Regions from separate parts of the Paenibacillus sp. FSL H3-0286 genome, predicted to be linked through region 2. Evidence: predicted binding sites of a transcription regulator. Region 2 holds the regulator's gene; each other region holds the start of a gene.
The links. Region 2 encodes LexA, which represses DNA repair genes until DNA is damaged. Its sites were predicted from a motif close to CGAACATATGTTCG; they were not measured.
Positions count from the first base shown of each region.

Region 1: MHB37_RS24090 (YolD-like family protein) is a predicted target of LexA. The motif match lies at 2,258-2,271, and genes of this name have one in related genera.
Region 3: addB (helicase-exonuclease AddAB subunit AddB) is a predicted target of LexA. The motif match lies at 3,170-3,183, and genes of this name have one in related genera.

Region 1 covers NZ_CP150285.1:5,372,143-5,378,834, forward strand. Annotated here, with positions in the region: tRNA gene MHB37_RS24070 (tRNA-Leu) at 121-206, opposite strand; gene MHB37_RS24075 (WGxxGxxG-CTERM domain-containing protein) at 366-842, opposite strand; gene MHB37_RS24080 (M15 family metallopeptidase) at 918-1,604, opposite strand; gene MHB37_RS24085 (hypothetical protein) at 1,722-1,886, shown strand; gene MHB37_RS24090 (YolD-like family protein) at 1,883-2,218, opposite strand; gene MHB37_RS24095 (hypothetical protein) at 2,433-2,993, opposite strand; gene MHB37_RS24100 (PH domain-containing protein) at 3,111-3,599, shown strand; gene MHB37_RS24105 (glycosyl hydrolase) at 3,672-5,147, opposite strand; gene MHB37_RS24110 (cytidine deaminase) at 5,322-5,738, opposite strand; gene MHB37_RS24115 (DNA-entry nuclease) at 5,839-6,276, shown strand; gene MHB37_RS24120 (hypothetical protein) at 6,358-6,507, opposite strand; gene MHB37_RS24125 (YjfB family protein) at 6,657-6,692, shown strand, end outside.
Region 2 covers NZ_CP150285.1:4,016,645-4,029,460, forward strand. Annotated here, with positions in the region: gene MHB37_RS18110 (TIGR01457 family HAD-type hydrolase) at 1-5, opposite strand, end outside; gene rnz (ribonuclease Z) at 299-1,237, opposite strand; gene metH (methionine synthase) at 1,381-4,758, opposite strand; gene MHB37_RS18125 (FixH family protein) at 4,938-5,363, opposite strand; gene MHB37_RS18130 (HAD family hydrolase) at 5,626-6,411, opposite strand; gene MHB37_RS18135 (hypothetical protein) at 6,446-6,967, opposite strand; gene MHB37_RS18140 (DUF896 domain-containing protein) at 7,017-7,226, opposite strand; gene MHB37_RS18145 (LysM peptidoglycan-binding domain-containing protein) at 7,336-7,749, opposite strand; gene lexA (transcriptional repressor LexA) at 8,001-8,627, shown strand; gene MHB37_RS18155 (L,D-transpeptidase) at 8,806-9,144, shown strand; gene MHB37_RS18160 (hypothetical protein) at 9,295-9,675, shown strand; gene MHB37_RS18165 (hypothetical protein) at 9,898-10,476, shown strand; gene MHB37_RS18170 (MBL fold metallo-hydrolase) at 10,582-11,364, opposite strand; gene MHB37_RS18175 (cupin domain-containing protein) at 11,365-11,856, opposite strand; gene MHB37_RS18180 (DUF5316 domain-containing protein) at 11,889-12,092, opposite strand; gene MHB37_RS18185 (hypothetical protein) at 12,519-12,816, opposite strand, start outside.
Region 3 covers NZ_CP150285.1:5,496,472-5,509,287, reverse strand. Annotated here, with positions in the region: gene MHB37_RS24690 (Na/Pi cotransporter family protein) at 31-1,017, opposite strand; gene MHB37_RS24685 (class I SAM-dependent rRNA methyltransferase) at 1,117-2,541, shown strand; gene addB (helicase-exonuclease AddAB subunit AddB) at 3,315-6,827, shown strand; gene addA (helicase-exonuclease AddAB subunit AddA) at 6,830-10,873, shown strand; gene MHB37_RS24670 (exonuclease SbcCD subunit D) at 10,914-12,095, shown strand; gene MHB37_RS24665 (AAA family ATPase) at 12,097-12,816, shown strand, end outside.

The sequences.
Region 1 (6,692 bases), 1.4 Mb from region 2:
GCGTACCGGAAACCTCGAATCTACACCAAAAAAGAGGCGCCGTTAGCAAAATGTTAGCACACCATCTTAAAAACAAACAAGGGTTCCAGCTCTAATGAGCTGAAACCCTTGTTCTTCTAGTGCCGAGGACGGGGGTCGAACCCGTACGGTACTCACGTACCGCAGGATTTTAAGTCCTGTGCGTCTGCCTGTTCCGCCACCCCGGCATATTATGTGTTGAAGCTTCATACGTTGTTCACATATAACGCGACAAGAAATATAATATCATGAATATCGATAACGCGCAATCCTTTTTCGAAAAAAATTTATTCACAATAAAAATAACCCGTTCAGCCAGAACCGATACGGGTTATTATAAACGCGGATTATCTACGCTCGTCACTTCTGCTTCTCATTCCGGCAAGACCCAAAAGTCCAAGCAGACCGAGCCAGCCCCAGTTAGATCCTTTGTTAGTTGCAGCATTCGTTGTTGTACTAGTTGCACGGTATTTGCCGGTCTGTGTGGTGTTGGTTGCCGGGTTGACAGTGCTGTTGGTTCTGTAGTTATTTCGGGTGTCATTGTAGTTATCGGTGTTGTAGTTGTTAGGTCTGTAATTATCATCGATGCGGATCTTATCTTTCATAATGCTCTCATGCTGATTCAGCGTTCCCGTGGTGCCGTTCATTAGATTGCCTTCCGTGTTCATCATCCGAGTGTGTTCCGCAGTCCCATCCATCCCGGTATTCGCGGCTGGGATACCGCCCAATGCTGCTGATCCCACGGCATTTGATGCATAGCTAGCTCCCATTAGACTCATTGATAATACAGTACCGCATGCAAGGCTTGTTATCAGCTTGTTCACAGTGTTATGCCTCCCTTTAAGGTTAGTTATCACTGATAATTTCCCCTTGGACGGCACTGTCTATGCATGGTGGTTTTACTCTTTTACTACATTAACTGTCTTAGTCACAGCATCATAAGTAACCTTTGCTCCAAGCGCCTCAGCCAGCGCACGTATGGGCACATAGGTTATTCCGGTATCAAGAACGCCATCGGTAAGCTTGCGGCCGTTTAGGTTAATGGTCACTGTAACGTCTTTGTTCACCTGATCATCCCCTCCGGTAATCTTTTTTAAAGCCTCTTTGGCTTGGTCCGTCGTTGGACGTTTACCTGCCCGAAGTTGATCTATAGTTAAACCGAAAGTCATTTGCAGATGTGAATAATCTTTAAAAGAGGTCCAGTCCCCGCCCCATTCTAAACCAAGCCGCTTAGCCTCCTGTACAACCTCTTGCCAATCCGCTGTCTTATCCTTATCACCATCACGATTGATATCCCAAGAAAGGCTAGTGCCATTCGGCAGCAAAAGCGCAAAATCAAACGCAAGACCATAATTATGATAGCTGGTACCGCCTTTAGCGTTGGTAACTATCGGTCCTGGTTTGCTTCTACCCTGCGCATACAAAGCATTTTGCTCAGCAATGGTCCGTAGACCCTGAGTAATAACGATAGGGACTCCTCTCGCATGGCTTTGCTGAATCAAAACATTCGCACCTGCCGCCAAGACAGGATGAAGCCCGACCAGACGCGCCGCGGATTTTTCCCTCAATTGCTCCAAAGTCAGCATAGAATCACCCCTTTGGTATATTCAATGATGCCGCTGCCCTATTTGCCTGTACCCCTGTCCCCTTTAGGATGATTTCCACAAAAAAGGACAAAATATTTAACGAAAGGTGGGAGACATATGGATATTCATAGCGATAGCTATAAAGTTGCAGCCCTTAGTGAACAGGAAGAAGCACTGGAAATTATTCGGAATGCTGAAGCTTCCATTGCACATCTGACCGGTAATCCTACCGTTACCTTAATCGCTTATGAGAAAAGCGAAGGCAACGGTTCTCAGCATTAAACGATGTAGACCTCGACAATATCATCCACATCGATCCACTTCCATTCCTCCGCCCACTGCAGCTTAAACTCACGCGAGTGGGTGTGAATGGAAGTCACAAAACCACTTAACATCGTATTTTCAAAAGGGTCAAAAAGAACAACTGTCACTCGTACATGACTCCGCAACGACAAAGCCAGTGTACATTCAATCTCCTCCAGCTTCTGCTCATCCAGAATAGGCTTGATGCGGCGCAGCGTTTCCCGTTCATCTCTTATAATTCGTATCTTATGCTCCGGCAGCATCATGCGGCTGCTTTCCCACAGCCCGTTTTTCTCCAGCTTTTTGCCCATGGTAACCCCTCCTTAATTATATATCTATTCCTCTCAACACGAACGTATGTTTGTATTATATCCGCATCTTCGCATATTAATCAATAATCAGGAAAAAGATACCTTTTTAAGGGTCACTCTTTATTCAAAAGATATATATTAATGTATATCTATTCAAGCTAAAATTCGCAGCAAAAAGACGCTGACAGATAAACTGCACAGCGCCTGATTTGATTTATTCTTGAACAACGTCCCCAGACTCTGAGGTAGCCTGACCTTCGGAGTCTATAAGTCCTGTTGCTTCTCTTGCCTCGTTAAGCTTGGAAATACCGAATAACATCGCTACATCAGCGTTCTGATTCAATTCATTAAATTGCTCAGCCGTAACGTTTGCGGAATCAGCGCCTTGAGAGGCCTCTTCTTTTAAAGAATAAGCACTTTCAAAGGCAACTTTAGACTCTTCGAGCAACTTACGAATGTCTTCAGGCAAGCTGGAGGAAATTTTTACTTTCTCGGCTTGATTCGATAAATCAGTTGCGGTACTCTGGAATTGCTTAATTTTCTTCTCCAACTGCTTGTCCGTGAGTTCTCCTGCTGAATAACCAGCAATGGCTTCGTTGAACTCCGCTAAAGAAGTTTTTCCTGACTCTTCAAGTTTAGACATTTCATTGTAGAAGTTTTGCACGGTCTCCTGCACTTCTTCCTCCGTGGCAGGTGCCGATGAAGTTGAATTATTGCTGCAGGCGCTAAGGATGACAGTCATCATCAGCATTCCTATTAGTAAAGCTTTTTTCATTATTTATCCCTCCACTTAACAGGATAATGTCGGTTTGTGTAAAGCGCAAATGAAATATATGTAAAATGACTGTTATGTTATAATTATTTTAATTGTGATCAGGAAAGGAGAGTATTTATGCCTTATTGCACCACCTGTGGAGCGGAATACAAGCAGGGCGCTAAATTTTGTGGAGAATGTGGAACCAGCCTTGACGGCACTGCTCCAGTAACCGCTCATCGACCCGCAGTAGATAATCATGTCATTCAAGAAGTCGTGCTCTGGAAAGGCAAACCTGCCGGCATCTCGGATCGACTCAAAGGAATCGTAGGACTTAACACAACTTCATATACCATTACAAGTCAGCGTATTATGGTAAAGACCGGACTTATCGGTAAAAATGTTGAAGAAATCGAATTGCTGCGCGTACGCGATTTATCCGTAAAACAGTCTATCATGGACCGGATGCTTGGCATTGGGTCATTAACTGTATTTTCTGATGATGCCTCAGCGCCTCAGCTTCTTTTTCGAAAAATCCATGATGCCCAAACCGTCAAAGATGTTCTGCGCAAAGCCGTTCGTGACGAGAAGATCGCCAACAACATTAGCTACCGCGAGCAAATTTAAGACGTTCATACGTAAAAAGGCCCCGGAAAACCGGGGCTTTTTGCTTGCGCTTGCATACTTGAAGTACTCTTTTTATGGAAGATAAAATGCCCCCGCTGGGATAACCCCCTTGATCTGGCTCGGACTCTCCCACTGCAAAACAACCCGGGCGTCGCCCGCATTCTCATAATACTCCACCTTTATTTCATACGGCTTACCTGCAATCAGGTTTATACTCCCTTTTCGTTCCTGGCCGCTCTGATTCACCCAACTATCAATGACTAGCCCGCCATCAATCCATACCCGTATCCCATCATCAGAGTAGGAATAAATGGTATACACCTCGCTAAAAGCAGCCGTCAGCTTCCCACTCCACCGCACAGAGAACGCATCTACACGAATGGCAGGATCAGGCGAACCTTGTCTCCATGAAAAGTTAATATTGGCATCCGTACGCAACAGTGCAGGCGTGCCGCTGAGCGTCATGTTATTGTAATATTGGCCACATAATCCACTCTCCAGCACACTATCCCCGATAGCAGCGAAAGCGGCGGCCTCAGCAGCATACTCCTCTCGTGTGAATACCATTTTATCGTTCATAAAAGCTTTTATCACAGCATCGGTATTCTTCTCATAGAGGAGTTTCCCCCAGGTCAGCTGATAAGACCATTTGGGCTGTGTTTTGGACAACAGTTCAGCAGACGGAAGCTCTCCATTCTCACCAATCGCAATCAGCTTGCCACGACCCAGATCCCATAAATTATCATAATGACTAATCTTGAAATCCGCGTCATAAATGTCGAGCGCCAGCACATCTACCTTATCACTGCCCGGATAGTATTCTGCCGGCTCATCACACCACTGATTTTTTGCATTTGGACTCCAAACCCACAATAAATTATGCAGCTTATGATAATTGGTAAAACGATCGAACATAAGGCTCCACAATGCAGCGTAATTGCTCTTTTGCCCCCACCAAAACCATCCACCATTCATTTCATGATACGGCCGCCAAAGTACAGGAACCCCTGCGTCATTAAGCTTTTTCAGCGACAAGGCTATCTTATCCAGATCAGCTAACAGAGCATTATACTGGGTGGTACCTGGGGTTATATATTTATCAAAATCAGCATTGCTTAGGCTCGTATTTACATTCCCCCAAGTTGGCGCTGTCCCCGGTAATGCAGCGTGATAACACATCGTTACGATCCCGCCGGCCCTAGACCAGCGTATCGCACTGCTGACGACCCAATTCCGTTGATTGTCAATTAGAGCCTGTGACTGATTATTGATTGCGCCCAGCTCGTAGCCATGAAGCGCAGCATATTGCCCACTCGTATTTTTAAGCTTCTCCATGAGCTCGTCTGCACTTTCCAAATAATCATGTTGGCCGCTTATCACACCCTTTCCCTGCAAGTAATAGAGGGTATTCAGCAATAGCTGAGCCGAGGACGACAGCCCCGAATCCGCCGGAGCCATTTGTAATCTGCGAAAAGCCATCTGCCACTGCACATCGCCCACGAACCTTGATGCTGAATCAACCATCTGACGAATAATCCGCTGCTCCATCTATTCTCACCATCCTTTTAAATCTTTTTAAGTTATAGTATGGGGACAATAATGACATGAACTCAGCGAATGGACATGAAGTTGTAAAATAAGTTGGGACGATATAAGGAACTGCTGAATAAATTCACGGCTCAACAAAAAAAGGAGCTCCGCGGCTCCTCATTACTTTTTTTCTTATCTCGTGTACCTTAAAGGCAATAGTTCAGTGATTTCATATTTAGCTAATCGGTCATCCTCCGATACAATTATCTTGCAGTCTATTCCATAATCCGCAATTAACTCTCGGCACATGCCGCAGGGAGAGACTACTTTAATCTCTTTTTCCTCGCTGTCTGGGTCAGAATGCCTTACCGCAACAATCGTATCAAATTCCTTATAACCTTCGGATATCGCTTTGCCAATCACCATCGCCTCTGCACAGACTGTAATCCTCCCCATGCTGGCTTCCACATGTACCGCTGTAAAAATCTCTCCTGTTTTAGTACGAAGCGCTGCACCCACATGGTGCCGTCCCCATTCATAACGCCTGGTAATTATATCTTCGGCAGCCGCAATAAGCGTCTGATCCTCAATGGTAATTATGTACTCCATATCCAGTTCCGTCCTCCTTTATTTTACCTAATTATATTAAATCGCACTGAATTATGATATAAGATATACTATTTTAAGTGCCAAAAAAGGAGGAGCAGAATTGAAAGTAAGAAAATGGATCTCCAGTCTCATCATTGTTGCATTACTTGCTTTGGCTAGTTACTGGTTTGAACAAAACGGAGAGCCTACAGACCCCTCGTCTCCATCCGATTCGAGTGTTGTTCAGCTAACCTTCCCATCAGACCGCTATCCTGAGACCGCCAAACATATTCAGGATGCCATTGCGAAAGGTGAATCCGCCACATGTACGATTAACCGAGAGCAGGCTGAAGAGAACCGTAAAGAGTCCTTAAAAGGGATTCCCACTAAAAAGGGGTATGACCGGGATGAATGGCCAATGGCTATGTGTAAGGAAGGCGGCGTTGGTGCCGACATTGAATACATAACGCCAAGCGATAACCGCGGGGCTGGAAGCTGGGTTGGCAATCAGCTGGAGGATTATGCAGACGGAACCCGGGTAGAATTTATGTTTAAATAACGGTCTGTCTGACCAGCCCCAGGCAACAGAATAGCCCCACCTGGCATTCGCCAGATGGGGCTACACTGCACATCAGCTAACTTAGAATAAGCAAGCTTTAGTGATGATAACCAGCAAGATGAAAAGTACCAGAATTGCTCCTGTTGAAGTCCAAGGACTACACACCGGACCTACTGATGCTGGACTTACTACCGGACCTACGTTACAACCACAACCATGTTCCATTCCCATTTTCAATTCCTCCTAATGATTAATGACTACAGCACAAGATATGTAAAAAGGAGATAAGCCGTTTGGGCGAATTGGCAAACAAATGCCAATCACCTAATGAATTGAAGGTGGACAGTCGATAAACAGGATATACACAAAGGAGGTGCAATATGGATATAGCTGCATTATCAATGGCAATGAGCCAA
Region 2 (12,816 bases):
TCCATCACTAACCCCTCAGTTTCCACAATAAATTTAATTAATATAATAAATAAATAATAGTATTAACAAACTTGTAGCCTTTGCCCTGCTTGGATTTACAGAAAAACTCAATCCCTTTAGGTGGAAGATATCACCTACTGATTTTCGGCAATATGTCCAGCCATTCGTTCGTCTTTTACTCCGTGATTACTTTAAATCTAACACACTTCGTCGAATGAAATCGAACAACCGTCCCATCCAGCATTTTTTAGCATAGCACTGTCATTTCCTGCGCTTTCCCGGAAAATAATCATTCCCCCTATTGCCCATTTAGTCTGCGAGGTACCGGATATGCATTAAATTCCTCAGCTAATAATGTCTCTGGGAATAGGAGTTCAGCTTCCTCAAGCAAAGGAATTAACTCTTCATGCGAGCTGTAACGAGAACTGAAATGAGTCAGCAACAGCTGTCCTGCTTTGGCTTCTTTTGCTAACTCTGCAGCCTGACGGGCTGTACTATGATGATATTGATACGCCATGTCAGCCAGATCATGGGCGAAGGTTGCTTCATGAACGATAAGGTCTGCATTAAGAGAGAGTTCTAAGGCTCCCGAACAAGGTCTTGTATCTCCAAGGATAGTAACAATACGTCCTCGTTTGGGTTCCCTGACAACATCAGCAGCACAGATTCGCACACCTTCATCCGTAACAACATCTTCACCTTTTTTTAATTTCCCATAAATCGGTCCCGGTTTTAAACCATAACTCTTAAGCAATTCCGTATTGAGGCTTCCGGGACTATCCTTTTCCGTTACCCGGTAGCCATAGCTGTCAATCCGGTGCTCAAGTAATGCAGCCTCAACTTTAAAGCTATCATCCTCGAATATAATTCCTCCTGAATGCTCTACAATCTCAATCTTATAAGGAATTCGGGATTGGCTCACAGCTAAGGAGATCTCTAAGTAAGCTTTTAATCCAGGGGGTCCGTACACCGTTAACGGCGCTGTCCCTCCCTGATAACCACGACTTGATAATAGACCTGGAAGACCAAATAGGTGATCACCATGCAAGTGGGTAATGAATAGCTTTTCCAGCTTTCCTAGCCGAATCGGTGAACGAAGAACCTGATGTTGTGTACCTTCCCCACAATCGAACATCCAAATACTGCGACGTTCTTCCAGCAGTCTTAATGTAACGGACGTTACATTGCGTTGTAGCGTTGGCACACCTGCATTAGTACCTAAAAAATATAAATCCATTCTTTTTCCTCCCTTCTGCTTATTGGCTCAACCATCTCTTTTCAATTCTAAACGACCTTCTTCCAGCAAAAAACCCCCCAGTTACGGGAGGTTCCGCTGAAAGGGATACAATCCCCTACAGACCAGGTATATAAATGAAAGAATTACAGCTTCTCTACATTAAAATACTGCGCTTCTGGATGGGCAAATACCATAGCCGAAACGGAAGCTTCGGGCTCCATCATAAAGCCTTCTGTAAGGTGAACACCGATATCCTCCGGAGATAACAACTTAAACAGTGGACCTTGATCTTCTAAATCCGGGCATGCAGGATAACCAAATGAAACACGGATTCCTTGGTATCTTGCCCCATGTCTTTGCTTCATCGTCATATCCGCCGGATCCGGGAAACCCCAAGTATCGCGCATCATATGATGGACGCGTTCCGCCAGTCCTTCTGCCACTTCAAGTGCAACCGACTGCAAGGCGTGTGAACGCAGATAATCTCCGCTTTCTTTCAGCTGAGTAGACAATTCACGTACACCGTGACCTGCTGTTACAACTAGGAATCCAACATAGTCCATAATACCACTGTCAACAGGTTTCAAGAAGTCCGCCAAGCACAGATGAGGCTCTACCCCTTGTCTCGGGAAAGTAAAGGTATGCAGGATCTCGGACGTATTCTGTGGATTATACACTATAATATCATTCCCTTGCGATTGTGCAGGGAAGAATTGATACATAGCATGTGGAGTAATGGTACCCTCTAGCATTGCTTGATGGAGAATATCGTCTACGGTACCTTTCAGTTCAACAGTCCGCTGATCTCCAGCAGCTAATTGGGCTTCTACAGAACCCCGTAACCCCAAATGATGACCCAGCAGCATTTGCATATTCACATAGGGGATAATATGCCCCAATGGATAGTTACGCAGTACGTGGCGTTCTAAATCCGGTGGAACAAATACAGGTGCATCTGGAGATATTTTGGAACGCACTGCTCTGGTTAGTTTCGGCAGTTCTTGCTTAGGCGCCACCGCAACCGCTGCTTCTGCCTCCACACGAATTTCCTCGGCAATCTTCTCCCGTTCTTCAGGGTTCATAAGCCGATTGGCAATATCCAGCCCGTCCATAGCGTCCTTAGCATACAATACTAGACCGTCATATTCTGGACGAATACGGGTCTTCGTAAATTTACGGGTCAAAGCTGCGCCGCCAACCATAATCGGAACATCGATACCTGCTGTACGTAAATCCTGAGCGGTGAGGACCATCTGCTGAGCAGATTTCACAAGCAACCCGGACAATCCTATCGCATCAGCTTTTTCTCGACGGAAGGCTTCGATAATGGTCTCTGGTGGTACTTTTATACCCAAATTAATGATCTGATAACCATTATTGGAGAGGATGATCTCCACTAGATTCTTACCAATATCATGCACGTCCCCTTTTACGGTTGCCAGCATAATTTTTCCTTTAACCGCTGTCTCATCCTTCTGCATAAACTGCTCTAGATGATTGACAGAAGCCTTCATCACTTCAGCGCTTTGCAGCACCTCAGCAACAATCAATTCATTATTATTAAATAACCGGCCGACTTCCGACATCCCTGCCATCAGCGGTCCATTGATGATCTCCAGCGGACCAGATTTAGTCAATGCTTCATTAAGGTCAGGAATGAGTCCTTCCTTCGTACCTTCAACCACATAGGAAGCTAAACGTTCTTCAAGTGACAGGTTGGAAATCTTCTCTTTTTTCTCTACTTTTTTACCACGGAAAGCAGCTACAAAAGCAGAAAGCGTCTCATCATTCGTATTATAAATCAGTTCCTCAGCAAGATGACGTTCTTCAGCAGGAATGGAAGCATACCGCTCCACTTTTTCTGTATTTACGATCGCATAATCTAATCCAGCTTTTGTACATTCATAAAGGAATACGGAGTTCAACACTTCACGACCCGCTTCCGGCAATCCAAAGGAGACGTTGCTAATGCCCAAGATCGTATGAACGCCTGGAAGTGCTTCCTTGATCAAACGAATGCCGTCAATCGTTTCTTTTGCTGAACCGATATATTGTTCATCTCCGGTTCCTACAGGGAACACCAACGTGTCAAAAATAAGATCTTCTCCTGCTAAACCGTACTTATTCACTAGCAAGTCATAGGAGCGTTTAGCCACTTCCAGTTTATCTGTCGCCTTAATGGCTTGTCCCGTCTCATCGATGGTACCCACAACAATAGCTGCACCATATTTATGAATGATCGGCGTCACCAGCTCGAATTTTTCTTCACCATCTTCAAGGTTAATGGAGTTAATTATCGCCTTACCTTGACAGTACTGCAAAGCCAAATCGATAACCTTAGGATCGGTAGTATCGATCATCAGGGGTACTTTAACCTTTTTCACAACCAGTTCTAAGAAAAGCTTAATATCTTCAATCTCATCACGGTCAGGGTCTTGTACACACACGTCAATAACCTGTGCCCCACTCTTCACCTGAGCACGGGCAATTTCTGAGGCTTCCTCATATTTACCTTCGACGATAAGACGTTTAAATTTACGAGAGCCAAGTACATTCGTACGTTCACCAACCATGTATGGACGGTTGTCGTTCTCAATATAGATAGGCTCGATGCCTGAAAGTGCAGGCGGATGATTACCTGTCAGCGGGCGTGGAGGATATTCAGAAAGTGCTTCCTTCATCGCACGGATATGCTCTGGTGTCGTTCCACAGCACCCCCCCGCAATGTTCAGCCAGCCTTTTTCGGCAAAGGCTGCAATCTTGCGAGCTAAAGAATCTGGAGATTCATGATAATGTCCGTTCTCATCCGGCAATCCTGCGTTTGGATAACAGCTCACGGCTGCGGAGGAGATCTCCGAAAGCGAACGAATGTGATCCCGCATGAACTCAGGACCAGTCGCACAGTTGAGGCCCATAGAGATAGGCTTCAGATGTTCTAATGAGATATAAAATGCTTCAATATTCTGACCCGCCAATGTAGTACCCATTGGTTCAATTGTTCCTGAAATCATAACCGGCAATGTGATGCCAGTCTTTTCAAAAGCATTACGAATACCAATACTTCCAGCTTTAACGTTAAGTGTATCTTGAGAGGTCTCCAGCAGCAAAACATCTACTTTACCGTCGATCAATGCCACTGCTTGTTCCTCATAGCTATCAACTAACTCTTGGAAAGTAACGCCTCCAGTTACTGAGAGCGTTTTTGTTGTTGGACCCATAGCCCCCACGACGTATCGCGGACGGTCAGGTGTGTCATATTTGTCTACTGCTCTGCGAGCCAACTCTGCTGCCGCTAGATTGATCTCACGTGCCCGCTGAGGAATATCATATTCAGCTAGCACAACAGAGGTTGCACCAAATGTGTTAGTCTCAATGAGATCAGCCCCTGCTTCGAGGTACTGCTCATGAATCGTCTGAATGACTTCTGGACGTGTTAATACCAGCATTTCATTACAGCCGTCCAGCTCATCGCCTCCAAAATCTTCTCCAGTAAGAGGCACCTGTTGGATCATCGTGCCCATTGCGCCATCAAGGATCAAAATCCTTTGTTGTAAGCTTTCCTCAAGTGTATATTTAGCCAACTAATAGTCCCCCCAGTAAAACATTAGAGTAAGTTTAGCAGAATAAAGGAATTTCGAAAAGCCTTCCTTTCCACTCTGCTTTATCTGTTATTGCTCAGTAAGCGTTGCGAACCTTTGAATCATGGTTTCACAGACAGCTCTTTGCTAGGCATAGAGTGCTGTGTCCGGGCTGTCACATGTGAAGTGACATTATATTGTCCTTCCTTTTCAAGGGTCCCTTCTGCTTGATAGACTCCTTTACCAATTAGCTTTCCCTTAAGCTCTATTTTCTGTCCCTCATCATTTTTATTCACAATTTCGAACAGAACCTCTTTTGCATCATCTACTGCCTCGTTATCTTGGGTCACCACAGCTTCAAAGGTTACCTTTTGATTTACAACAACTTCTTCAGGACTCCATTGTAGTTCGACTTTGATAGGTTCCATAGACATGTTCATATTCATGTTATGTATTTCTGAATGCTTGGTTCCATTTGAAGAACATCCACCTAGTACTAGAAGTGTTGCACCTAATAATACAGCGACTAATTTCTTCGATCTCATCATTTGGAGCCCTCCCAATCATTATCGAATAATAAAAATCTACCAATTCATGTTATACATCTCCATCTATTATACACATTATTATTGGTTTTTCAGTATTTTGCGTCAATTCCGCATTAGTCTTGTGACTTAAATCATTTACTTAAAAATCTAATGAATTCCTTATGTTAGTATGTATGTACAGAAAAGCAGCGAGTTTCTTAGGATCTCAGAAACTCGCTGCTTTTATAAAGTCTTTATGTTGGAGCTAATAGCTCTGTATATCTTACAAGGATTGAACTAGTGGAAGAAGTTCCTCAAGGTGATTGATTTCATGATCCGGATGAATATCAAGACTAGGTGCTCTACCTTTTCTATTAATCCAGACCGTGGTCAACCCTGCTGCCAGCCCCCCACGGATATCCGTTGTCAGCTTATCGCCGACCATAACCGCTTGCTCAGGCGTTACATCAAGAAGCTCTAAAGCATGCAGGAAAATTTCCTTATCCGGTTTGCCTTTACCAAAGCTTCCGGAAATCACAATATGATCAAAGAAAGGAATTAACTCGGGCACACCATCTAGTTTCTCTTGTTGCAGTGCAGGACAGCCGTTCGTAAGTAGCAGAAGCTTCACTTGACCCCGTAACTGCTCCAGTACATGCATTGTTTCTTCATAGATGTATGGACGTTTTCTGCGCTCTGCTGCGAATTTAGTTGCCAAGGTCTCAGCTAGTGCTTCGTCTTCCACCCCTAACGCTGCAAGTCCGCGACGCCAAGACTCTTTACGATATACCGGTGCAAGCTGCTCCAATTGACGGAATTCTGGCTGTTCACCTGCCGTAAAGTTAGCCCAGAGTGCTTCATATGGATTAATTCCGATCATCTTTGTAAATGGGAACGTCTCATAAGATTCATACAAGCTACTTGCTTCCTTACGAACTGCAACTTCTAGTTCTTGTGGATCGATCGTATCCCCGGCGGCTTCACAAGCAAAACGAAATGCTTCTTCGACGCTCCGATCATCCCACAGCAATGTATCATCAAGGTCAAATAGTACAGCAGAAATTGGCATTACAGGTCTCCCTCTCCCTTTAACTGGTCTAGTTCTATTCGTGAACTACTTCAATGTTGTGAGCTTTAGCAAATGCTTCTAATCGTGTACTCATCGCATTAGTATCATAGCGATTCATAAGTTTTGTGAAAATCCATTTCGTACGTTTCCCTTTGTGCTTAATGACTACAGCTCCACGCGAAAGGGTGATTTTCTCAATATCTGCAGCTGGAAGTCCGCGTTCGCGATTGAATTTAATAGTGGACAGTCTTGCTTTTTCCACCTTCAAGTACGGACGACGGAAGAACAATAGCGCTGCCAGCAAATAGTACAGTACTACTCCCAGCCAATTAGCCAGCATGCCATTACCTTTGGCCTGATCAATAGAACCAACTACCCAAAACATAGTGCCAAGTATCACTAACACTAACGGAAATGCAATGTTGCGACCTTTAAAGACTTCGGCATTCTGGGTAGGAGATTTAGAGGCATAAATCGTATCCTTGCCTTGTTTCTTTCTTTGCTTGTTGATTTGCTGTGTGTTGCGTTGAACCATTCTTTCCCAAGAACGGGCCATGTGCGTTCCCCCTAGTCATCCTGAAATATCTATGAAAAGGAACAGCGAGCTAATGTTTAAGCCCCTTGTTACCTTGTTCATGCTCATCGTTATCTACTACTTCAATAGTATTTAATTGTGCTCGGAAGTTATTGCGGATATTCCCCAGGTAAATTTCACGAAGCTTGGCGCGTTCCGCCACTTCCTCTTGATTAAGGCCTACGCTCTTCTGTTTGCGTGCCAATTCGTTAATTCGCGCGACCAACTCATCAATATTCAATACTTTCCCTCCCCCTATAAATTAATTCTAACTCTGCCATGAGAAAAAGAGCTTGTCAAGGTCTACTCCCTGCAAGCTCTACTGGTCATTCTATTATGTTCTCAGAAAATTAATAAATAGGTAAAGTAAGTATGTCTCCAGCGTTAATTTGACTACTCTTAATCCCACTTGAACGTTTAATTCCTTCTATATAAACAACTGTCTTCATATCAGCTGGTTTATTCTTAAGAGCAATACTCCATAGTGTATCTCCACGTTCAACCACAATCCGCTTCTCTTCCTTCATTATAGTCGTCGATCCTGCAAACACATTTCCCACTACTGTTAGGCCAGATAATACTAGCACGAAAATCAATATTAACTTAATAAAGAAATCTTGACGGAACAACGAAATCATCCCTCCAAGCAAACGTTCCGTTATCTCTTTCACCTTAGCGGAATTACGGGCAACGTCATTATGTCCTATAGATTCAACCACAGGGGCCTTGTCGTAGATGCTGCGGTATGTACTGTATTTTAGCATAATCATCATCCTCCAAACACTTGTTCTTACTTTCGAATTTATAATAACACGAACATGTGTTTTGTTCAATACTATTTCAGAACAATTGTTCTCTTTTTTTCGAGAGACTCAAGCGGTTCATTTTATTATCATTTGTCTACCATTTTTTAACTCTAGCAGATTAATATTTATAATAGTTAGAACTTATGTTTGTGCGAACGGTAGTTCTATGTTATAATTTTCCCAAACATTACTATATGGGGTTGATTCCAATGTCAAAGATTTCAAGTCGCCAGCTGGCGATCCTGGAATTTATACGAAGCGAAGTCCGCAGCAAGGGTTATCCACCTTCCGTCCGGGAAATTGGAGAAGCTGTTGGCCTTGCTTCCAGCTCCACAGTTCACGGTCATTTGGACCGGCTTGAGAAGAAGGGACTTATTCGTCGAGATCCAACGAAGCCACGTGCAATAGAATTACTAGGCCAAGAGGATTCAGAGAATGTTCACCAATTCGCGCAGACCATCTCACGGATTCCTGTTGTAGGTAAAGTTACCGCCGGGGTACCTATCACTGCTACAGAGAATATCGAAGACTACTTCCCACTTCCTACTCACTATGTAGGTGACAACAAAGTATTTATGCTGTCTGTCATGGGTGATAGTATGGTGGACGCAGGCATTATGAATGGTGACTATGTGATTGTTCGCCAACAACAAACAGCGGACAACGGAGATATCGTTGTAGCCATGACCGAAGAAGATGAAGCAACCGTTAAGACCTTTTACAAGGAACGTGATCATATACGGCTTCAGCCGGAGAATCCAGCTTATGAGCCGCTTCGCCTTAATCGCGTAACTATTCTCGGAAGAGTCATCGGATTGTTTCGAGATATCCACTAAGTATGCACTTCTAACATAAAAGGCTGTTCCGCATATGCGGAACAGCCTTTTTTCTACGTTTTTTTGCTTTTCCAACCACTTACGAACATTTGTTCCCAATGGCTAAAATGGCCATTTTCTATGAATAACCCTTTAGGCGTTCTGCTCATATCCTAATTAGAAAGGAGTGTTGCGTATAATGCCCAACTACCGAATTATTGTAGATCTGACCCAACGAATGTTATATCTTCTGGACAATGATATTGTGATTAGAGGTTTCCCTGTCGGCATCGGTAAGATGTTAACCCAATCCCCAGTGGGTGAATTCACTATTATTAACAAACAACCCGACCCAGGGGGTCCCTTCGGTGTTTTTTGGATGGGACTGTCTAAACCACACTACGGAATTCATGGAAACAATGACCCTTCCTCCATTGGGAAAGAGGTGTCCCACGGCTGCATCCGGATGTACAACGAGGATGTGTTAGCACTCGCTGCTATTGTCCCTATAGGCACACGAGTAACGATAAGAAATTAAATTCGAATGGAGGCTCGGCAACCCCCAAATCACATTAAAAAATGGGGGGCATTACATAAGTAAGTATTTTTTCATTAGCATACTAGGAGTTTGGTGATTATATGTCGAATATTGTTAACAGGATTGCAAATTGAAAAGGATGTGTTTAGTTTGAATAATTCAAAAATTAGAACCCTCGTCGATTTTAAAGTCGATGCACTGGGTAAGCTGTCCGGTTTACTTTTAAATGATGAACAAGCTAGTGGAAAAAAAGTGAATTTGCTCACCTCTTTTGGCAGCATTCAGGGAATCGTCTCTCCAACCGTCTCCAACAAAGAGGATGTATTTGATTTAAAATCTTTGATGGATGATGTAATTGTAGACGAATACATATCTTATTTGGGAGCAGAACACCCTGATAAAAATTTCAGCTATAACTTTGTTGTCCTCAATGACGTTACTGTAAGACCTTATGCTAGTTATGGGACTCCGATCGAATACAAACAGCTGATTGTTTATACCGATCATATCACTGCCTTCAATTTTCTATAGGTTTACATAATCACCTTAAAAAGCACTCTTGCAGCAACCCCCAATTTTGCATCATTTGCAGAATCGGAAGGTTTCTCTGGGTGCTTTTTTTGGGTTAATCGTGAAGCCGATCCTATAATTCCACGAATTTCCCTTTTAAAAGATACTAGTGGAGATCATTCAGGCATATCTTTCAATAAGCAACAATTTGAGTCTAATGAGATAACTAGGAGGTGTGATTATATGCTGATTATCCTGATGTACTTATTTGCTATTTTAGGAGTTGTTTTAATTCTAAGTGCCGCCATTATAAAATTGAAAACGCTATCTGCTTCATCTGAAATTTCTAAGCTAGTTAATGCGACCTCATCTTTTAACATCAGCTTCACCAAAACATTCATTCCCCCCAATCAATCTCACTTGATCGCACTTAACGAGCCTAATAAAAAATTAGCAATTGGCACCAAAAATCCGAAGAGTAACAAAAAAGCAGTAGCAAAGCTATACTCATTTGATAATGTAATGGGATCCGAGATTGTGGTTAACGCACTTACCCTTTCAAAAGTATCCAAAAGACATCAAAACAGCAAAACTACTGCAACAAGTGCAGATATTAATGTCCTTAAGGACACCGATGAAGAAGCTAATGTGATAGAAGAGCTTACGCTTAAAATATATATGAACAGCAAAGAAACGCCTGTGTATTGTATCTCCTTCTTGCCGGGTTTATTGCCTATTCAACAATCCGACAACCAGTACAAGGAAGCTTACTCCCAAGTACAACAATTGCATGCACTGTTCAGGTCAATCGTATCTGAATAATTAAGTTGTTTTTTGCGCAATAAGATGTGTGAATTATTTTTCGCAAAAGCCTTTGATGTAGACACCATATCGCCATACCCCCATTTGTTTTCGACATAGAAAAATCTAAAATTGCACACTAAACCCATCAAACTGGTGAATGCCCGTACCATGTTCCACTACCTTTTGCTCACGTAACTCACGAACTGCCTTTTCGACCTCTTGTAAAATAGATGGATCTAAACCCAGTGTATTATGAGAACCGAATACTTGGGTAACTCCTGGAATTTCCGTAATCTTTTCTAAGGATGCCACTAAATCAACCGGACTAGTCGAAGGGTAAAAGGCATAGATTGGCGTAACGTCATACAATAAATCACCTGTAAACAGATATCCGTTGGCATGATCAAAAAGGCTGATATGACCTGGCGAATGACCTGGTGTGTGGTAAATTTCTATTTTGCGCCCGCCTATGTCGAGCACATCCCCTTCTTGTAAAAGAGCTGTTGGTTTCCCTTGAAAAGGTATGTAGGTGTTAGGATCAAAGGTTTCAGGAACAGGAAGGCTGATGTCCCGGCTCATATCTTTACGAATCTGGGCAAGGGACAAGCCTTTTATTCCGTTAATCAGCCAATCCGCATCCTCTTTATGTACATAGATTGTCTCGAATTGCCCATGACTGCCAATATGATCTGCATGCACATGCGTAGTTATGACAGCGATAGGTAAATCCGTTAACTGATCCGTTATTCTTTTTATATTATCAATACCTAATCCCGTATCAATTAACGCGGCTTGTTTTTGCCCCAAGAGTAAAAAACAATGCACCTTTTCCCAATGTCCATATTCACTGATTGCATAGGTGGTCGGATCAATTTCCGTTACTGTAAACCAACGATCTTTAATCAATTACGCTCCCCCATTCCATTTTTCCCTTACATGCTCTTCTCCCTTACAATAATCCGCCTGTTCATCCGCTTGATAGATTTCTTGATAGGGCAAAATGTTGATTTTGCCTGAGTCTGGATATTCGCAAATATCTATTCCCTGATTCGTTCGGAGATCCAGATACCTGCATGGTGCATCGGAATGATTATAAAGCTGGTGCGCCCCTTCCGGTCCCATTTCAAAAAATATTACATCCCCTTCAGTAACCTCCGTAAAACCCTCGGGTGTTCTTAACATCGCTTTTCCCGCTAAAATCACAAATATTTCTTCAGCATTTCTATGAAAATGATAAGGAAAAGAATATTTATCAGGATCTAAAGATCTGATATCAAAAACTAAATGCTTGGAGCCCACCATTTCAGCTAACCTTTCACTCGTATGCCAAGCAAACTCTGGGATCGGGGACTGTTTTTGTGTAAAAGAGACCGTATTTTCATTAAAAATCTTCACCATCTGCAACACTCCTCCTTATGTTGTGCGTTCATTTACAACAAATAAAGAATCCCAGCTACAGCTAATGAAATAAGACCACCTAAAGCGGACCAATTCGCTACTTTGTTTTTAGCTTTACGGTCTTGCTTAGATTCCGAATAAAAGTTACCTCTTTGTTGTGTACCTGTCGTGAAGGCTCCAACACATATACCTGAAATTATAAAGAAGCCCAATCCTATGTAAATAAAAATTTGCATGAACTTACTCCTTCCCAGGAAAGAATTAGTAATCTATATATAAGATATTTTAACATTAAATCCCTCTACTACGTGCCATGACTTTCGGACCCAGATGACGCTATTTGCTAATTTTGAGCCTTTGAAGCATGGTTTCGGACTCCAGTGACGTTATTCCTAAGGATGAGGCTCATATTGAGTGTTTTTAATGCTAATAGCGACTATGGAGTCCTTTAGTATCCCAAATGTGGGGTAAAGCTTCGTATAAGGTCTGCTGGATCCTATAGCAGGCTCATACGCGAAATTTGCAACCTCAGCAAACGAAAATTGGCGTTCGAATGAAGTAAGGTACCAAAAAGAAGAAGAAGTGTGCCAACAACCATTTTTTTGATTATGGTTATGGCACACCCCTTCTACTCCGCACAACTCCTTCGGCTCTGATCACACTTAATTCCTTTCAAGTTCAAGTGTTGCCAGTGAAACCATCACCCAAGGTGCAAACTTATTCGACGAATCCCCCTTAGGATTGTGTATCCGAAAAAGAAAAGCTTCCCCCGCCTGATTCTTCCAGACCATATAATCTTCTATCCCTTTATCACCGGTTGCCTGCAGATATAGTTCAGCAAAACCTAGAGGATGTTCAATTAGTTCCCCGCTATGGTCGTTGGCTTTGCCAATTGCAGAAAGCTCGGTTTGTCCCTGCTGCTTCAAAGCTGTGAGATCGTAATCGGCAGGTAAGTGTTTA
Region 3 (12,816 bases), 1.5 Mb from region 2:
ACTGGGATTATAATAAACGGCACCTTTTTGTTAAGACTGAAGACGTTTCTCCAGTTTTGACCATATAGGCAGGTAGCATAATGGCAGTGCTAGAAGTGAGCAGACTACGTTGAAAATGGTCTGGGCGTGGGCGATTTGTGAAGCAGGGCCTCCACCAATCCATGCAGCACTTGCTTGTAGCAGCCCGATCATGGGCAAGAATAATAGTGCACCACCTACATTAAGCGCAACATGGGACCAAGCGACGAAGACGCCGGATGGCGTGCCGCCGATGGAAGCGATGACCGCTGTAACACAGGTGCCCACGTTGGCGCCCAGCACAATGGCTATACCTAGCTCAGGCGGCATGGCACCCGAGGCGGCAATGCTCATAGCCATAGCTATGACAGCAGCGCTGCTATGGAGCATGGCTGTTAGGCACGCTCCAGCGGCGAGCCCCCATAAGGCACTAGTAGCGGCATGGTTTAGGAACCAGAGGAATAAGCCACTTTCCTGAAGTATTCCGCCGATAGACTGCATGATAGCGATGCCCCATAGGACGAGGGCGAAGCCTGATACAGCCAGACTGATAAATTGCAGCGGCGGGGATATTTTGTGGCAGAGCTCTGCCACTCGTGATGTAGGCGGCAGTTCGCCTGCAATAACTGCCGCTGCCCACAGACTGAGCGAGGCTGCCAGCAAGGGCGTGGCCATGGTATTGATCTGAAGTCCGATCAATTCTGTAGTTAATGTGGTGCCGATGTTGCTGCCCAGGATAATGCCAAGTGTGCGGGCATAGGTAAGCAGGCCGGCATTGACCATGCCGATAGTCAACACCGTTACAGCAGTACTGCTCTGGAGTAAGGCGGACAACAGGCTGCTGGCAATCATTCCTTTAATAGGTGTTGAGGTAGCTCTATTTAGGCTTGTAGTTAATAGAGGGCCTGCTAGCTTGGACAACGCCGTTTCCATCAGCTTCATGCCGGCTAGAAAGATAACAAGACCATATATGATAGGGAACAGCAAATCACTGAACATAGGGCATACTCCTTTGGACGAGGGTTGTACACCAATATATGAATGTATTGCATGGGACATGTATAAAAACATTTTTAGAAAAACAGGGAGTTGAAGTCATTGCCATCGGTTATTTTAGAACGCAATCGCAAAAAAAGACTGGAACAGGGCCATCCGTGGGTCTATGCAGGTGAAGTCGCATCGGTAGAAGGAAATCCGGAAGCGGGGGGATTAGTAGATGTCCTTAATCATCAGGGCCGATTTTTGGCCGTAGGATATTACAATCCAGCGTCACAAATTCGGGTAAGAATTGTATCGCAGGGACCCCTTGCGATCATGGATACAGCCTTTTTTGCAGAACGGTTTGCGAATTGTCTGCAACACAGAAATCGTTTCCTTCCGGGTGCGGATGCTTATCGCTTGGTTTATGGTGAAGCGGACTTTTTGCCGGGGCTTATTGTAGATCGATTCGGAGATATTTTGGTTGTGCAGCTGCTTACCCTCGGAATGGACAAGCGGCGTGCAGAAATCGTCGAAGCATTGGTGCAGGTTATGGCACCGCGCGGAATCTATGAGCGCAGTGATGTTAGTGTGCGCGAGCTTGAAGGTATGGAGCAGACAACGGGTGTGCTGTACGGGGAATGTCCAAGGCATGTAACCGTGAGCGAGAATGGCCTGAAGCTGGTCGTTGATATTGAAGAGGGCCAGAAGACAGGTTACTTCTTTGACCAACGTGAGAATAGAGCTTCCATTGCTCCGCTCATGAAAGGCTGGGGAGGACGAAGCGGCATTACGCTACAGGAAATTGAAACTGAGGATGGTTCACTACAGACCTTACCAGTTAATAAGAGCGGCAAACATGTAACGTTCCCTTATTGGGACGGTGCCACAGTGCTGGAATGCTTCTCGCATACGGGCAGCTTCACGCTGCATGCCTGCAAGTATGGCGCGAAAAAAGTAACCTGCCTTGATGTTTCAGCACACGCCATTGAGAGTGCCAAAGTGAATGTGGAGCTGAACGGCTTTAGCGATCGTGTTGAATTCGTAGTGGATGATGCTTTTGCATATCTACGGAATCAGGTTAAAGGACTAGAGGAACGTTCTGAACGGGCGACAGTTGCCAGTGGAACAGATACGGCAGCAGCTGCTACAAATCCTAAATCCGGAGGCAAAACAGCCAAAACCGACACATCCAAGCCGATGACGGCAGGTGGAGGAAGAACTTGGGATGTAGTCATCTTGGACCCTCCGGCGTTTGCCAAAACCAAAAGTGCAGTAGCTGGCGCTTGCCGTGGTTACAAGGATATCAATCTGCACGGGATGAAGCTGGTGAACGAAGGCGGCTATTTGGTTACCGCAAGCTGTTCTTACCATATGCAGCCAGATCTGTTCCTCGAAACGATTGCCGATGCAGCTAAAGATGCTGGCAAGGTGTTGAGACTTGTAGAATGGCGGGCCGCAGGCAAAGACCATCCACAAATACTTGGCGTTAACGAAGGACACTATCTGAAGTTTGCGATTTTTGAAGTGCGGAGTAAAAAATAAGCCTGAAGGTCAAAAAGGTTTACAGTGCCAAGTAACAAATAAGATAAAAGGGCTGGTCGTAGGGTGGCCGTGAGTCGACTGTAAGGCAAGGAGTTGCCAACGGACTCAGATGACTCTATTTAGCGTAAACAGCCCATTATTGAATTCTTACGGACCCTAAAGGCGCTATTGCCCCAATAACACCCGTAATGCAGCACATTTTCGAAGAATAGCGTCAGTGGGGTCCGAAAAGTTGCCATAACAGCACTGAATCCACGAATAACGGCTCCTGGGTCCCTAAGTAATTAATGAAACAAGCCTAGCCGAAATGTTGAGTGTTAAATTCGGAATACTAAATAGTAAACAACGAATGATGCTTATTGAATTATGATATGCGGAATGCGGATTACAAAACGATCGGCGTTGAGTGCGGGGTGTTGAGTATTGAACGCTGAACGCTGAACGCTGAACGCCAACAGTCTAACATTGACCCTACGCTCCGACATTGGCAGCTCCTATCTAACGTTGCACAACTGGCATTAAAAACAAACTAAACACTCTAAAAAGCAAGCCGCCAAAATCCGGAGGTTTGCTTTTTTTATTTGTACTCATAGCTGATTATCCTTTGTAAAACATTAGAAAATACTAGCAAACACATGTTCCGATTAGTGTGGTTATGATATACTGAGGGGACGAGGAATCACTGAACTTTTTTAATTGGAGTGTAATCAATGGGTGGATATTTCACCCTGTATTCTATATATTTTCTCCGCTACGGAAGGAGTCTATCATTTATGCCGGTAACCTTTTTACTAGGCCGCTCGGGCAGTGGCAAGACAACAAAAATATGGGAATCTATCTCTTCTTCCTTAGAAAAGGAACCGCTTGGTGCGCCGATTATTATTCTTGTGCCAGAGCAAGGTTCTTTTGGAGCAGAACGGGGGCTTCTGACCGTAGGGAATGTGAAGGGAAGCCTTCGGGCGCAGACACTGAGTTTTTCGCGGCTTGCCTATCGTGTGAAGCAGGAAACTGGTGGCAGTGCAAGTCTGCCAATCAGTGAAGAAGGTAAGAAAATGTTAATTTACAAAATCATCAGTCGCCGCAAAGAGGAACTGAAATTATTCGGTGCCTCAGCAGACAGACCGGGTTTTGTGGAACGTCTGAACCAACTGCACACGGAGATGAAACGTTGCTGTTTGGGTTCCACTGATTTAGAGGAACAGCTGTCCGCTATGCGAGGAGCTATTGCAAGAAGTCCTATTCTTGAGGGTAAGCTGGATGATTTGCAGCTGGTATTTAGCGATTTAGAGAAGGAAATGTCCCGTCTTTATATCGATGAAGAGGATCGTTTAGCAGAACTGGCTGAGCATATTCCAGATTCCTCCTACATTCGCGGGGCAGAGATTTGGGTAGATGGGTTCCATGGATTTACTCCGCAGGAATTCGTAGTGCTTCGAGAATTGATGCAGCAAGCTTCGAAGCTGACGGTTTCGCTTACAATTGATCGTCCTTACCCCTATGGAGATCAGTTGAATGAGCTTGAATTGTTTCACCCAACTGCGGTTACTTACATTAAACTGCGTGGAATTGCTGAAGAGCTGGGCATTGATGTATGGGACGAGCTGCTGGAGCCAATGGTTCTTCCACGTTTTGAAGAAAGTCCAGTACTTGCTCACCTTGAACGGGGATATGATCGCCGGAAGGCTTGGATAGATGCGGATGAACTGGCAAGAGAGGCTATATCCATAGGCGCCGCAGTTTCGCACAGAGCAGAGGTTGAGGGAGCCCTGCGCGAAATGACTAGACTGGCGCGGGATGAAGGTGCAAAATATGGCGAAATGGCCGTATTGATGCGCAATATTGGCGATTACGAGCAGCTGGTTCAGCCGTTGTTCCAAGATTATGGAGTGCCATTTTTTCTGGACCAGAAGGTGAATGAGCTGCATCATCCGCTAGTGGAGTTTATACGTTCCGCATTGGATGTAGTGCGTCGTCGCTGGCGTTATGAGGATGTATTCCGTTGCGTAAAGACGGAGCTTCTGCTTCCGCTAGACGGTAGTATTACGCGTGAAGATATGGATGCTTTAGAAAACTATGTGCTGGCTTGTGGGATTCAGGGGTACCGCTGGACAGATGGCCGCTCCTGGAAAGGTATTCCTAGCTTGTCGCTGGAAGGCGGCAGACAGATGGATGATGAACTGCTTGCTACTATGGAACGATGCCGTGCTAGTATAACAGGTCCATTATTTGCTTTTGAGAAAAGAATCCAGAAAAGTCGTAGCGGTCTTGAACTTTGTACGGCATTGTACAAGCTGCTTGAAGAGACGGATGTTGCGCGAAAGCTGGAGAAACTCAGTGTTAAGTCTATGGAGAAGGGCCAACCCGAGAAGGCTAGGGAACATAGCCAGTTGTGGGGTGCGGTACTTGATCTTCTAGATCAGATAGTAGAAATGATGGGCAATGAAAGACTTGAGTTTGAAGTGTTCACTGGAGTTCTAGAGACAGGTCTTGCTGAACTTAAAATGGGACTAGTTCCGCCCGCACTGGATCAAGTATTGGTCGGCAATATGGATCGGACTCGCCCAACGGGGGTTAAATACGCTTTTTTGCTTGGATTTAATGAAGGTGTTGTGCCTGCGCAGTTTAAGGAAGATGGAATTCTCTCGGAAGGTGAACGCTCCGTACTAGAGAATGCTGGAATGGAGCTTGCTCCCGGCGCTTCTCGTAAACTGCTGGACGAGCGGTTTCTGATCTATAATGCACTAACGACAGGAAGCCGAAAGCTCTGGATTAGCTACGCTACAGCGGATGATGAGGGCAAAGCTCTCCTTCCCTCTGAGGTTATCCGGCATTTGCATAGAATGTTCCCAAGGGTTCAAGAGCACAGCTTGTCAGCACTTCCCCCTTCGGGACTACCTATAGAAGTCGGAAATCCTATCCATCTCGGTTTCATTGGTCAACCAGAACAGAGTCTTCGCGCATTGATTATGCAGCTGCGGCAGTGGCGCCAAGGAACAGAAATTCCGGAGCTATGGTGGGATGTGTATAACTGGTTTACTAAGAACGAAGATCGTAAATTTCAACTGGAACGTTTGCTAAGTTCACTGTTCTATCGTAATGAGGGAACGAAGCTAAAGCGTGGCACAAGCCTCAGATTGTATGGTGGCTCAACACTGCGGGGCAGTGTGTCCCGGATGGAGAAATTTGTTGCGTGCTCATTTTCCCATTTTGCGTCCTACGGACTAAGACTGAAAGAGCGCCAGTTATATAAGCTGCAAGCACCTGATATTGGACAGCTGTTCCATGCTGCGTTAAGTGATATGGCGATAAGACTGAAACAAGAGGGACGGGGCTGGGGCAGCTTATCTCCGGATGAATGTCGGCGTGAGGCCAGTGAGACAGTAGAACGGCTATCTCCGATGTTGCAGGGTGAAATTCTAATGAGCTCCAAACGTTACGGGTACATCTCCCGTAAGCTTAAGAATATTGTTGGACGTGCTTCTGTGATTCTGGGCGAGCACGCCCGCCGGGGCAGCTTTGAGCCAGTAGGGCTGGAGCTGGATTTTGGACCGGATAAGGAGTTGCCGCCTTTAAGAATTACGCTGCCGAATGGCTGTGTGATGGAGGTCGTTGGCCGGATTGACCGTGTAGACATGGCTCGTGGAGAGAACGGTATTCTTCTGCGGGTAATTGATTATAAATCGAGCCAAAAGGATCTCAAGCTGCATGAGGTGTATTATGGCTTGTCGCTGCAAATGCTGACTTATTTGGATGTGCTGCTGACATATTCGGAGCAATGGCTGGGGCAGCCGGCACTTCCAGCAGGCACACTTTATTTCCATGTGCATGATCCGTTGTTAACTTCATCCAACGGGATGAACAAGGAACAGGCTGAGCAAGAGCTGTTGAAACGCTTCAAGATGAAAGGACTGCTTACAGCAGATCGTGAGGTTGTCTCCCTGATGGATACGACTTTAGACAAAGGGTATTCTTCTATCGTGCCTGTAGCAGTAAAAGCTGACGGCAGCTTTTATAGTAGTGCCTCAGTAGCTACACCAGAGCAGTGGGGCCATCTATTATCCTCCGTTAGAGGGACGATCTCGGATATCGGGACACGGATAACAGAGGGTGATGTGGCGATTGAGCCGTACCGAATTGGGCAGGAGACCGCCTGCACATTCTGTTCCTTTAGACCTGTCTGCCAGTTCGATGAAGCTGTGGAAGGCAACAGCTATAACAATCTGGGTAAGCCAGGGAAGGATGTTATATGGGATCTGCTGTCCCGCAAAGGAGGAACTACACCTTGAGTATGAAGGCTGAAATAGAAGCGAAACCGGAAGGAAGTATATGGAGTGATGACCAGTGGCGCGCCATTGCGGAGAGCGGTGATGACATCCTCGTTGCTGCGGCAGCAGGTTCCGGCAAGACGGCGGTGCTGGTAGAACGGATTATTCGAAAGATCAGTAAGGAAGAGAACGGCTTCAGTGTAGACAGGCTACTAGTAGCCACGTTTACCAAAGCTGCGGCTGCCGAAATGCGGCAGCGGATCAGGGAAGCCCTTGATCGGGAGCTGGAGGAGAACGGGGAGAACGACCATTTGCGCCGTCAGCTATCCCTGCTGGGCAAAGCTTCGATTACAACGTTGCACTCCTTCTGTCTGGAAGTGATCCGGCGTTATTATCAAATGATTCCGATTGATCCGGGTTTCCGCATATTAAATGAGCATGAAGCGGAGATGATGCGGCAGGAGCTGCTCGAAGAGTTGCTGGAGGAAAAGTACGGTGAGGTAGGTGCGGATGGCGAGGACAGCATATTTGTGCAGCTCGCTGATTGGTTCAGTGGTGAACGCAGTGATGATGCAGTGCATGCGCTCATACAGCGATTGCATGATTACGCCCGCAGCCATCCTTGGCCAGCGCAATGGCTCCGTGATACTGCAGCTGATTTCTCATTGCCAGACACCGAAAGTCTGGGTGGAACGCCATGGGTGCTGAGCATTCTTGAAGAAGCGAAGCTGACACTTGCGGGTGCAGCCAGTCAGCTGATGCAAGGCCGGGAGATTGCACTACAACCGGGTGGTCCGGCACCCTATGCTGAGAATTTAACCACTGATCTTGAGATGGTAAATGCACTGCAGGATGCCGTAAACGAACGACCTTGGGCAGAATTATATGATATTTTTATGGAAGTATATTTTGGAAAATTAAAGGCTTGTAAGAAGGATTCGACAGATCCTGGACTGCAGGAGATGGTGAAGGAACTGCGCGACAGTGTGAAGAAGAGTATTTTAGATCTTCAGAAAGCATTGTTTGGCCGTCCGCCTGAGGTTTTTTTGAAAGAGCTGAACGAAGCGGCTCCACTGATGGCAGAGCTTGCAGAGACAGTGATAGCATTCGGTGAACGTTATAGAATTGAAAAAGCAGGAAGAGGTCTAGTCGACTTCAGTGATTTGGAGCATTATTGTCTGCAAATTCTACGCCATCCGGACTCTACGCCCGGTCATTCCCTGCCTTCTGATGCAGCTATGGAATACCGTGCTCAATTCGATGAGGTTCTGCTGGATGAGTATCAGGATACGAATAGTGTGCAAGAGGAGATTGTGCGGCTAATATCCCGTGAAACACCCGGTAACCGGTTTATGGTCGGAGATATGAAGCAAAGTATCTATCGATTCCGTCTGGCGGAGCCGGGGCTATTCCTGGATAAATACCGCAGCTTTGGCTCACACCCAATCGATGATCCATCTGAAATTACTAATGAATCGTCTAGCGGTTCGGTTATCGATCTGGCCCGTAATTTTCGCAGTCGCATGGAGGTTGTGAATGCCGTTAATATGATCTTCCGGCAGATTATGAATGAGACGGTAGCGGAGATTAATTATGACGAACGCGCTGAGCTTGTTTACGGAGCGAATTTCCCAGGTGCAGCAGAGAAGGGTCCCGATACCTTTTTTGCACCGGAGTTATTATTGATAGATCGTGGTTCAACAGCAGGGAAGTCAGAAGAGACTTCTGAAGACGGTGAGGCGCTACTTCAGGAGAGTGAAGCCATTGAGAGCGAGACGGCGCAGCTGGAAGCACGGGCAATTGCCCGGCGTATTTCACAAATGACGGGGATGACCGGTGGATCGCCGCTGCTTATCTACGATAAAGGACTCAAGATTATGCGCCCGGTTATTTACGGTGATATCGTAATCCTGCTTCGCTCGGCAAGAATCTGGACCCCTCTAATCATCGAAGAGCTTCGGATGGAAGGAATCCCTGCTTATGGTGATCTGAATAAAGGTTATTTTGAAGCTACAGAAGTGGAAATTGCACTCTCCCTCTTAAAAATAGTTGATAATCCTCAGCAGGACATTCCGCTGGCGGGCGTACTTCGTTCACCTGTGGTCGGATTAACGGAAGAAGAATTGGCTACGGTGCGTATGTGTAGTCAGGGTCCTTATTTTCAAGCAGTACAGATGGCGGTGGATATGCAAGATGCAAAAGAGGCTGAAGAAGAGTATGACCTCTTCTCGGCTCATGTGATTGAATCCGCAAGCACCGTCGAAAATAATGTTTTACCTGATAAAGATCTGCCGCAGATCAGTCCAGAACTGAAGCGCAAGCTTAGACATTTCCTAGAACAGCTGGAAAGCTGGAGAAATGCGGCTAGACAAGGTAGTCTCAGTGAGCTGATCTGGCGTATCTATGGGGAGAGCGGCTATCTGGAATGGGTTGGAGGACTGCCTGGAGGCTCGCAGCGCCAGAACAATCTTAAAGCTTTGTATGATCGGGCTGTGCAATTTGAGAATGACACCGCAGCGCGTGGATTGTTCCGTTTTCTGGTGTTCATTTCACGGCTTCGTGAGAATGGCGGAGATCTGGGTGTAGCTGGCGGTGGCGGTGAAGAAGGCAATGGCGTCAGAATCATGACCATCCATAAATCCAAGGGGCTGGAGTTCCCTGTTGTTTTTGTAGCCGGGATGGCAAAACAGTTCAATCGACAAGATTTGCATTCGCCATTTCTTATGCACAAAGAGCTTGGCTTTGGGCCGCGTTTTGTGGAACGGGAAACGCGAGTTAGCTACCCAACACTTCCTTATCTGGCTATTAACCGGCGTACACGGCTTGAATTATTAGCTGAAGAGATGCGTGTATTATATGTAGCGTTAACTCGTCCGAGAGATAAAATGATTCTAGTAGGCACTGTAAGAGATTTGCCGCGCAAAATCGCTAGCTGGAGCAGCGTACAGAACCGGGATGAGCTGCTGCTTGCAGATCATCTGCTGGCCCGAGGGCGCAGCTATTTGGACTGGGTCGGACCGGCATTGATCCGGCACCCTGCGGCGGCGGTTCTTCGTAAGCTGGGCGGTTCAGAAGGTACCGTCTCCACGGTGCTGCACAACGATGTCTCCAACTGGAGCATTAGTGTGCAAAATGCTTCCGAACTTAATTCTGGGGCGTTCCTGCCAACGGATCAGACTGAAGAGAAGGTAGAGGAACGGCAAGCTGTACTCGAAGCACTGCATAAGGGTGAAGCTGTAAATATATATGGAACAGAGACTAGCGATGAAATTGCTAGAAGACTGGAATGGAATTACCCGTATGCGGCAGCCTCAGGTATTCCGGCTAAAACTTCTGTTACGGAGTTAAAAGCGTTGTTGTCGTTGCAGGAGCAGCCCTCTTTTGATCTGCTGGAAGAAGGCAATTCTACAACCTCAATAGAAAACGATAAACGTCCAAGTGTTGCAGGTGCGGACAGTCTTCATTTGCGGCGTCCGAAATTTATGGAAAAACGCAGTCTAACCCCAGCGGAACGCGGGACAGCATACCATACAGTCATGCAGCATATTCCGCTGGAGGGCCCGGTTGATCCTATGGTTGTGGAAGAAACCTTAGCCCGACTTCAGAGAGTGGCTATTCTAACTGCTGAGCAGGTGGAGGCTGTAGCTCCCGATCAGATAGAAGCTTTTTATACTAATGAACTGGGACGTAGATTAATAGCTTCTTCTTGGAAGCTTAGAGAAATGCCGTTCAGTTATATGGTTCCCGCAGGTGAGGCTTATCGAGGGCTCGATTATATGAATGAAGCCGTCTCGGAGCTTTCCCCTGAGAACAATAAGGAAGGCTTTAGTGAGGCTGTGCTAATTCAAGGGGTCATTGACTGCCTGTTCCGTGAAGAGGACCGGATTATTCTGCTAGACTATAAGACGGACTCTGTATTAGAACATCAGGGCGGACTAGAGGCACTTAAGGAAAAATATCGTTTTCAGCTAGAGTTATACAGCAAGGCATTACATGATATTTTGGGAGAACCGATCAGCGAGATTTGGCTGTACTTTTTTGACGGCGATCATGCTGTGAAATTATAAATTATTCATTGCCGCATAGGAGCGGGGAAAGAGGACGAAGATGCGGATATTGCATACGGGGGATTGGCACTTGGGCCGTACGCTGGAGGGAAGAAGCCGCCAGAAGGAGCAAGAGCAGTTCATAGATGAATTGGTGGAGATCGCCGATTTTCATAAGGTGGATTTGATTATGATGGCGGGAGATGTGTACGATTCCGTTAATCCACCAGCGGCTTCGGAGCAATTATTCTATGAGGCTGCTGCCAGGCTGACTTCAGGGGGCAGGCCCCTTGTGGTGATTGCCGGCAATCATGACCAACCGGAGCGCGTATCTTCAGTCTCCCCGCTTGTATTAAGGCAGGGGATTACCTTGGTAGGACTTCCAACCTCAGAGCCAGTGACAGTTCATGCTGCGCGGACAGGTGAGATTGCCAAAATCGCAGCCCTTCCCTATCCCTCTGAGGCACGTCTCGGTGAGTTGCTTGCTGGGGACAGCGGGGAAGAGGAGCTTCGACTAGCTTACAGCGCACGGGTAGGCAAACTTATGCAACTGTTGGGACGGGAATTTACGCCACAAACCGTGAATTTGGCGATGAGCCATATTTATGTGCTTGGAGGTGTAGAGAGTGATTCGGAACGCCCAATTCAGGTGGGCGGGGCTTACACTGTAGACCCTTCTGCTTTATCCTGTGGAGCGCAATATACTGCACTAGGCCATCTTCATCGCGCTCAGCGTGTTAAAGGGGAAGGGATGATCCGTTATAGCGGATCCCCGCTGGCATATAGCTTTTCGGAAGCAGGACAAGCCAAGTCGGTGACACTGATTGATGTTGCGCCGGGCGGTGAGCCGACCTTCGAAGAAATCTATCTACGCTGTGGGCGTCCACTTGTAAGATGGAGCTCTACGGGGGGATTGCAAGAGGTATATAACTGGTTGGATGAAGGTAGAGATGCTTCTGCTTTTATAGATTTGGAGATTCGGCTCAGTGAAGCTATGTCGATGAATGATATTCAGCGACTGCGTAAATCACGTGAGGGGATCATTCATATTCGTCCGATTTATCCGCAAATGGAGCTGGAGCTCGAACAGATTTCCCGTTCACGTATGCCTGTACAAGAATTGTTCCGTAAATTCTATCAGCGCCAGACGGGCGGGGCGGAGCCGGAGGATCGTTTGATTGAGCTGTTCTTACAGCTAACCGAAGAAGAACGGCAGCAGCCGGAGGAAGGAGAGGAGAACTAAGGTGAAGCCTATTTTATTAAAAGTGGCAGGATTGCAGAGTTATAGAGAAATGCAGGAAATAGATTTTGAAAGTCTGTGTGAGACCGGGCTGTTTGGGATTTTTGGACCTACGGGCAGCGGCAAGTCCAGTTTGCTGGATGCTATTACTTTGGCGATGTACGGCAAAGTGGAGCGCGCCGTTAATGGAACACAGGGGATTATGAATCACTCTGAGGATTCACTCAGCGTGGCGTTTACCTTTGAGCTCACTTCTTCCGCTGGGGCACATCGTTATCGCGTTGAACGTAAGTTCAAGCGGACAGGTGAGCAAACAGTCAGTAACACCATTAGCCGTTTCATTGAAGTTACACCTGACGGGGATAACGTTATGGCGGATAAACTCGCAGATGTTACACGTTGTGTGGAAGAACATATTGGGCTCAAAATGGATGACTTCACGCGAGCAGTTGTATTGCCGCAGGGGAAATTCGCCGAATTCTTATCGCTTCGGGGCGTAGACCGCCGGCAAATGCTGCAGCGCCTGTTCCATTTGGAACAGTATGGCGATCAGCTTGCGTTGAAGCTTAGCCGACGGGTGAAGGAGAATGAGGCTGCGCTCCGCGCGCTCGAAGCGGAGCAGCAGGGGCTTGGCAGCGCAGGCAAAGAGGATGTAAAGGCAGCGGCGGAGCGCCTCGAACAAGCAGCCCAGCATGCTGCGGAATGCCGCCGCAAGCTGGAGGCG